Regions from separate parts of the Pantoea vagans genome, predicted to be linked through region 1. Evidence: predicted binding sites of a transcription regulator. Region 1 holds the regulator's gene; each other region holds the start of a gene.

What was found. The regulator PurR, encoded in region 1, represses purine synthesis genes. The targets are predictions, from matches to a motif close to CANGCAAACGTTTGCNTG.
Region 2: the regulator PurR is predicted to act here: its motif matches at 884-901, upstream of rbsD (D-ribose pyranase).
Region 3: the regulator PurR is predicted to act here: its motif matches at 1,233-1,250, upstream of purM (phosphoribosylformylglycinamidine cyclo-ligase).

Annotation. Positions count from the first base shown of each region.
Region 1 covers NZ_CP011427.1:2,212,987-2,215,255, reverse strand. Annotated here, with positions in the region: gene punR (DNA-binding transcriptional activator PunR) at 1-555, shown strand, start outside; gene purR (HTH-type transcriptional repressor PurR) at 552-1,577, opposite strand; gene LK04_RS20550 (YnhF family membrane protein) at 1,852-1,941, shown strand; gene LK04_RS10280 (C40 family peptidase) at 2,008-2,269, opposite strand, start outside.
Region 2 covers NZ_CP011427.1:4,135,644-4,137,912, reverse strand. Annotated here, with positions in the region: gene rbsA (ribose ABC transporter ATP-binding protein RbsA) at 1-443, opposite strand, end outside; gene rbsD (D-ribose pyranase) at 451-870, opposite strand; gene LK04_RS19095 (YgiW/YdeI family stress tolerance OB fold protein) at 1,041-1,436, opposite strand; gene qseB (quorum sensing response regulator transcription factor QseB) at 1,597-2,259, shown strand; gene qseC (quorum sensing histidine kinase QseC) at 2,256-2,269, shown strand, end outside.
Region 3 covers NZ_CP011427.1:950,955-953,223, forward strand. Annotated here, with positions in the region: gene purN (phosphoribosylglycinamide formyltransferase) at 1-133, opposite strand, end outside; gene purM (phosphoribosylformylglycinamidine cyclo-ligase) at 130-1,170, opposite strand; gene upp (uracil phosphoribosyltransferase) at 1,411-2,037, shown strand.

The DNA of each region.
Region 1 (2,269 bases):
GATATGGAGCTGATTATCAGCTACGAAGTGTTCAACGGTGTCTGGGATGCGCTGGCCGACGGGCGTGTTGATGTCGCTATTGGCGCAACGCAGGCGGTTCCGGTTGGCGGGCGTTTCGCCTTTCAGGATATGGGGGCCTTAAACTGGCGTTGCGTTGTCAGTCCCGATCATCCGTTGGTCAACAATACAGAATTAAATGATGAAATATTGCGTGCCTGGCCATCGCTGGTGCTGGAAGATACGTCTCGCGCATTACCCAGACGTATGACCTGGACCCTGGACAATCAGCGGCGTTTGGTGGTGCCGGAGTGGGAAACCGGAATGGATTGTTTGCAGGCGGGATTGTGTGTCGGCATGGTGCCAGGGCATTTAGCGCGGCCACTGTTGGATCAAGGCACGCTGGTGGAATTGCCACTGCCGCAGCCGTTTCCTGACAGCCCTTGCTGTGTCAGTTGGTCAGAGCAGCGAGCATCACCCGCGTTGGATTGGCTTCTGGCTTATCTGGGTGATGCAGAGACGCTGAACCACGAATGGCTCAGCGAAACGCGAGGTTAGCGGCGATAGTCGCGGAATGGGCCATCGGCAACGGAGCGGCGCTCAATCAAGGTCGGTTGAACCTCAATCGTTTGTGGCTCTTCACGCTTGCTGGTGATGCGATCCAGCAACATTTCGAGCGCTTTCTCACCCAACTCAGCCTTCGGTTGGTGCACGGTGGTGAGCGCTGGTGTGAAAAAGCGCGCGTTGCGCACGTTATCGTACCCGATCACGGAAATATCTTGCGGGACGCGCAAGCCCATCTCATCGGCTGCGCAAATCGCACCCATTGCCATGATATCGCCACCACAGAATACGGCAGTTGGACGCTGTTTCTGATTCAAGATTTGTTGCATCGCCTGATAGCCTGAATCGGGTTCAAAATCACCCTGCACAATCCACTCTGGCCGCACCGTGACCCCGGCTTCATTCATTGCCTGCAAGAAGCCAGCGTGGCGTCCACCGCCCGTGTTGCGTTCAAGTTGTCCCGGGATCGCGCCAATATCGCGGTGACCACGTTCGATCAAATAGCGCCCAGCCAAATAACCGCCATGGAAAGCATTGTCCTGCACGGTATCGGTAAAGTCACCGCGCGAAGCACCCCAGTCCATCACCACCATCGGGATATTGCGATTCTCCTCCAGCATTTGCAGCAGGTCATCTGGGTATTCGGAGCACATGACCAACAGACCATCGACGCGCTTCTGCGCCATCATCGAGAGATAAGCACGCTGCTTTTGCAGGTCGTTGTGCGCATTGCCAAGGATTAATGTGTAGCCGCGCTCGAAGCAGTGATTCTCAACCGCTTCAATGATCTCAGCAAAGTAGGGAGCTTCACTTGAAGTCGCCAGCAATCCCAATGTCTTGGTGTGATTGACCTTCAAACTGCGCGCAACGGCGCTGGGGGAATAGTGCAATTCTTTAATTGCTTCCCAAACGGCGTTACGCGTCTCTTCTGCGACAAAACGCGTTTTGTTGATGACATGCGAAACCGTGGTGGTGGAGACACCCGCGCGTTTTGCTACATCTTTAATTGTGGCCATGAAAAAGGTACTCCCCGGCTTATCGCAACGTACTGATAAGTATATTGTTAAACGTTTGCGTCTGCGAAGGGTTTTGCACCCGAAAATTTGGGTCAACGCTGCCTGTTCAGGCAGGAAAAATCGCTTCAGCAGGCTGTAAATACAGCATGCGCAAAATGGGTTGCGCAACGAAAGGCGGCGATTCTAGCAAGCTGGCGCGGATAACACGAGATTTTTGCCTGACGCTGTGCGAAAATTGTTTTAACCCTAATAAAAGTGTGACTAAGGAGTAGTGATGAGTACAGATCTGAAGCTGGCCCTGATGACCACGGTTGGCGCACTGTTAATGATTATTGCGTTCAGCTTTACGGCCATCCTGCATTAAACAAAAGCGTATAAAAAAAGCCGGTGCTGTGAAAGCATCCGGCTTTTTTTATACGTTGCGCAACGACTAACGAATGGTTTTCGGCGTCATCATGCGGCGTGCACCAACATAATGCTTCTCCCAGTAATCCTCACCCAACGCACTAATCTGAATGTCTTTACCGGTCCGCGGTGACTGAATAAATTTACCGTTACCAAGGTAGACACCTACGTGATCGGCAGTGCCACGATTATTAATACGGAAGAAGACTAAATCGCCTTTTTCGAGCATCTGACGCTTAATCGGCGCGGCATCATGCAAGTGATACATCTCATTCGCAGTGCGCGGG
Region 2 (2,269 bases), 1.9 Mb from region 1:
TGCTGATCGCCAATCGATAAATCGCCCACCAGCTTATGGCTATTGAAGCGTAAGTTGAGGCGATGTAATAAAGCGTCCGCCTCGGCATACATCCGTTGCCACTGGATACGGCCAAAGCGGTTAACAAATTCGCGACCGAGGAAAATATTCTCTGCCACGGTCAATTGCGGAATCAGGTTCAGTTCCTGATGGATGATACCAATGCCCGCTTCCTGCGACGCTTTCGGTCCAGAAAAAGCCACATCCTTACCCAGCCACTGCAGCGAACCGGCATCCATGCTGTAAATGCCAGTCAGCACTTTCATCATGGTGGATTTACCCGCACCGTTTTCCCCGACCAGTGCCATCACGCGGCCCGGATAAACGGCCAGCGAGGCACCATTCAGCGCTTTTACACCAGGAAACGACTTTTCAATCCCTTTGAGTTGCAATAACGGTTGCATAACGGCCTCAGAAGGTCACGCCAGCGCTCAGGATGACATTCGCATACGGAGAGCACTCTCCGCTGCGAATGACCGCCTGACTACGCTGAGTCTGTTGTTTGAACTGTTCATGGCTGGTGTAACGAATGGTGATGATATTCCCCTGGTGCTGTTGCAAGGCATCGAGCACGGCGAGCAGTGCGCTGTGAAGCTGCGGATTGTGCTGCTTGATCTCCTCCGCCATCAGGGCGCTTTCGACTTGCATCTCCTGCGTGACAACATCAACCACCTGCAAAAATTCGGGGGTTCCCGGCGTCAACGCCAGATCGATACGCTGCGGACCGGCCGGGATCGGCAAGCCTGCATCAGCAATCGTCAGCGTGTCGGTGTGCCCCAGGCGGGCAATCACATGAGAGACTTCAGCGTTTAACAAGCGACCTTTTTTCATTTCTTCCACTCCACAGCGAAACGTTTCGCTGATTGGGAGTGTATTAAATGCGCAGGGCAACTCAATGGCGATATCACGGAAATGTGATCGCCATCGAAACGTTTCGCTTGTACCGGATAAAATTTGATTTTGGAAAAAGAAAAGAGCCGCTGAAGCGGCTCTGGAGGGTGTTATGGCAGTTTGCGAACCTGTTTAACGTCCAACTCAATGGCGTTGAAGTCTTTATCCAGTTCACCCGTCAGTTCGACCTGATCTTTCGGCGTGATGGTCTGACCATGCCAGCGCTTGTGGTCGATCTCTACTTTCATGGTGCCGCTGCTGTCGCGGAACAAATAGTCTTCATCACCGATTTGCTTATCAAGATTGCCGCGCACGGTGATCCAGCTATCGTCTTTCATCTCTTCGGCTTGTTTCACCGTCACAACGCTGGTGTTGTCAGCCTGGAATCCACCGGCGTGAACCTGGGTTTTCGGCGCATTGGGGTCCACAAACCCACCTTGTTGCGCGGCCAGAACGGGCGTGGCGGCCAACATCACAATGGCTAAGATCGCTGCACTCTTTTTCATTTTTCACCTCTTTTCCATGAATGTGCGGAAGTCAGGAGCCATTTCACCATAAGGTTCTTAACAGGATCTTAAAGAGAAAAAATAGGTGATTTGCAGCGATTTGCACTGTACAAGCGGGGTTCTGCTTCGTATAACCACCCAAGCAGAAGAGGAGAAGGGCATGCGCATTTTGTTGATTGAGGATGACACGCTGATTGGTGATGGCCTGAAAGTGGGCTTAATCAAACTCGGCTTCAGCGTGGACTGGTTCGTGTCCGGCGAAGCAGGTTATCAGGCGCTGGCGGCCGCGCCGTGGGATGCGGTGGTGTTGGATCTTTCGCTGCCGGAACGCGATGGTCTGGAGATCCTGCGTCAGTGGCGTGAGCAGGGCGCGGATGTGCCGGTACTGATCCTCACTGCGCGTGACGCCCTCGATCAACGTGTTCAGGGGTTACAGCTTGGTGCAGACGACTATCTCTGCAAACCCTTTGCCCTCAGCGAAGTCGCCGCACGTTTGCAGGCGCTGATTCGCCGCCGCCATGGGCAGCTGCAGCCTGAATTGAAACACGGCAAAGTGGTGCTGGCGCCGGCCAGCCACAGCGTCTGGCTTGAGGGTGAAGCCATCAGTTTGAAAAGTCGCGAACTGGCATTGCTTGAGCTGTTTATGCGCAACCCTGGCCGCGTGCTAACGCGCAGTCAGCTGGAGGAAAAACTCTACAATTGGGATGACGATGTCTCCAGCAATGCGGTGGAAGTGCATATTCATCATCTGCGCAAAAAGCTGGGCAGTGCATTTATCCGCACCGTACATGGCGTGGGTTATATGCTTGGTGCAGCAGAATGAGCCTGTTTCT
Region 3 (2,269 bases), 1.3 Mb from region 1:
TTAAACCATAAGCCGAGGCTTTATTACTGAAAACGGCAGCGACGCTGCCGTTAACACGCCCACTTGCGCAGGCGTCAAGGATGGACTGAAGATTGCTTCCGTTGCCGGAGATCAGTACAACCAGTTTTTTCATGGATTAATAACCACACGCTCTTCAGAGTCAGAGGCTTTAATCACACCGATTTTCCACGCTTTCTCGCCTGCGTCGCTCATCAGCTGTACCGCTTTATCGGCATCAGCCGGGCTCAGCGCGATGATCATGCCCACGCCGCAGTTAAAGGTACGGTACATTTCGTGACGGCTCACGTTGCCCGCTTGCTGCAACCAGCTGAATACGGACGGCCATTGCCAGCTTTTCTCGTCCAGCACCGCCTGGGTGTTGTCTGGCAGCACGCGAGGAATGTTTTCCCAGAAGCCGCCACCGGTCAGGTGAGAAATCGCATGAACATCAACCTGTTCGATCAGGCTCAGGATGTTTTTCACGTAGATGCGGGTCGGTGCCAGCAGGTGATCGGCCAGTGGTTTGCCATCCAGCTGTTTGGTTTCTGGATTGGTCTGGCTGACTTCCAGAATTTTGCGCACCAGGGAATAACCGTTCGAGTGCGGGCCGCTGGAACCCAGCGCGATCAGCACGTCGCCGTCCTGCACTTTCGAACCGTCAATGATTTCTGATTTCTCTACTACGCCAACGCAGAACCCGGCCACGTCGTAATCTTCACCGTGGTACATGCCTGGCATCTCAGCAGTTTCACCGCCGACCAGCGCACAGCCTGACTGCAAGCAACCTTCGGCGATGCCGGTGATCACTGCTGATGCGGTGTCCACATCCAGTTTGCCGGTCGCGTAGTAGTCAAGGAAGAACAGTGGCTCAGCGCCCTGAACAATCAAATCGTTCACACACATCGCAACCAGATCGATACCGATGCTGTCATGACGCTTGAGGTCCATCGCCAGACGCAGCTTGGTGCCGACGCCATCGGTTCCAGAGACCAGCACAGGCTCGCGGTATTTCTGCGGCAGCGCACAGAGCGCGCCAAAGCCACCCAATCCACCCATGACTTCCGGGCGGCGAGTTTTCTTTACTACGCCTTTGATACGGTCAACCAGATCGTTACCAGCATCGATATCAACACCGGCGTCTTTGTAGCTGAGAGAGGTTTTGTCGGTCACTGCGGAGTCCCCACGCGAATTGCGGTTGGTGGCAAAAATTAAGCGCGCTAATTCTACCAGTGCAGGCAAACGTTTGCGAGTCCCATCTCTCGCCGCTTTGCGCGGCGCTGATTTTTCGTTAATTCTTATGATTGAGCAAATTGCGCTAAGCCATTGACCAATGACAAGTGGCGCAGCGACAAAAAGGCGGTATAATCCGGCGATTTTTTTTTAGCTCAACTCAATTCCGGGAGAACAATCATGAAGATCGTGGAAGTCAAACACCCGCTGGTCAAACATAAACTGGGCCTGATGCGTGAGCATGATATCAGCACCAAACGATTCCGCGAGCTGGCCTCGGAAGTCGGCAGCCTGCTGACTTATGAAGCCACTGCTGATTTGGCAACCGAGCGCGTGACCATCGAAGGCTGGAATGGCCCGGTCGACGTCGATCAAATCAAAGGCAAAAAGATCACCGTTGTCCCGATTCTGCGCGCTGGACTGGGCATGATGGAAGGTGTATTGGAGCACGTGCCAAGCGCGCGTATCAGCGTGGTGGGTGTGTACCGTGATGAAGAGACGCTGGAGCCGGTCCCGTACTTCCAGAAACTGGTCTCCAACATCGAAGAGCGCCTGGCGCTGGTGGTTGACCCGATGCTGGCGACCGGTGGTTCAATGATTGCCACCATCGACCTGCTGAAAAAAGCCGGCTGCAACAGCATTAAAGTGCTGGTATTAGTCGCTGCACCTGAAGGGATTGCCGCGCTGGAAAAAGCGCATCCGGACGTTGAGCTGTATACCGCGTCAATCGATCAGGGGTTAAACGAAAAAGGTTATATCATCCCCGGCCTCGGCGACGCTGGCGACAAGATTTTCGGAACCAAGTAATGATCGCTCCGGGCTATTTTGCTTGCCACTTTGCTCCCGGGCAGTGCTCGAAATCCTCACGTACTCCAGTACGCTCCGGTTTCTCCGCGCTGGCCGTGAACAAATTGCCTGCGCCAATAACGCCCGGCCTGCATCTGCAGGCAGAATATGCATTCGCATTATTTGAAAAATAGCATTTGAGTAGCCGGCCAAAGAGTCGGCTTTTTTTTGGCAAAAACACAACAATCCTCCC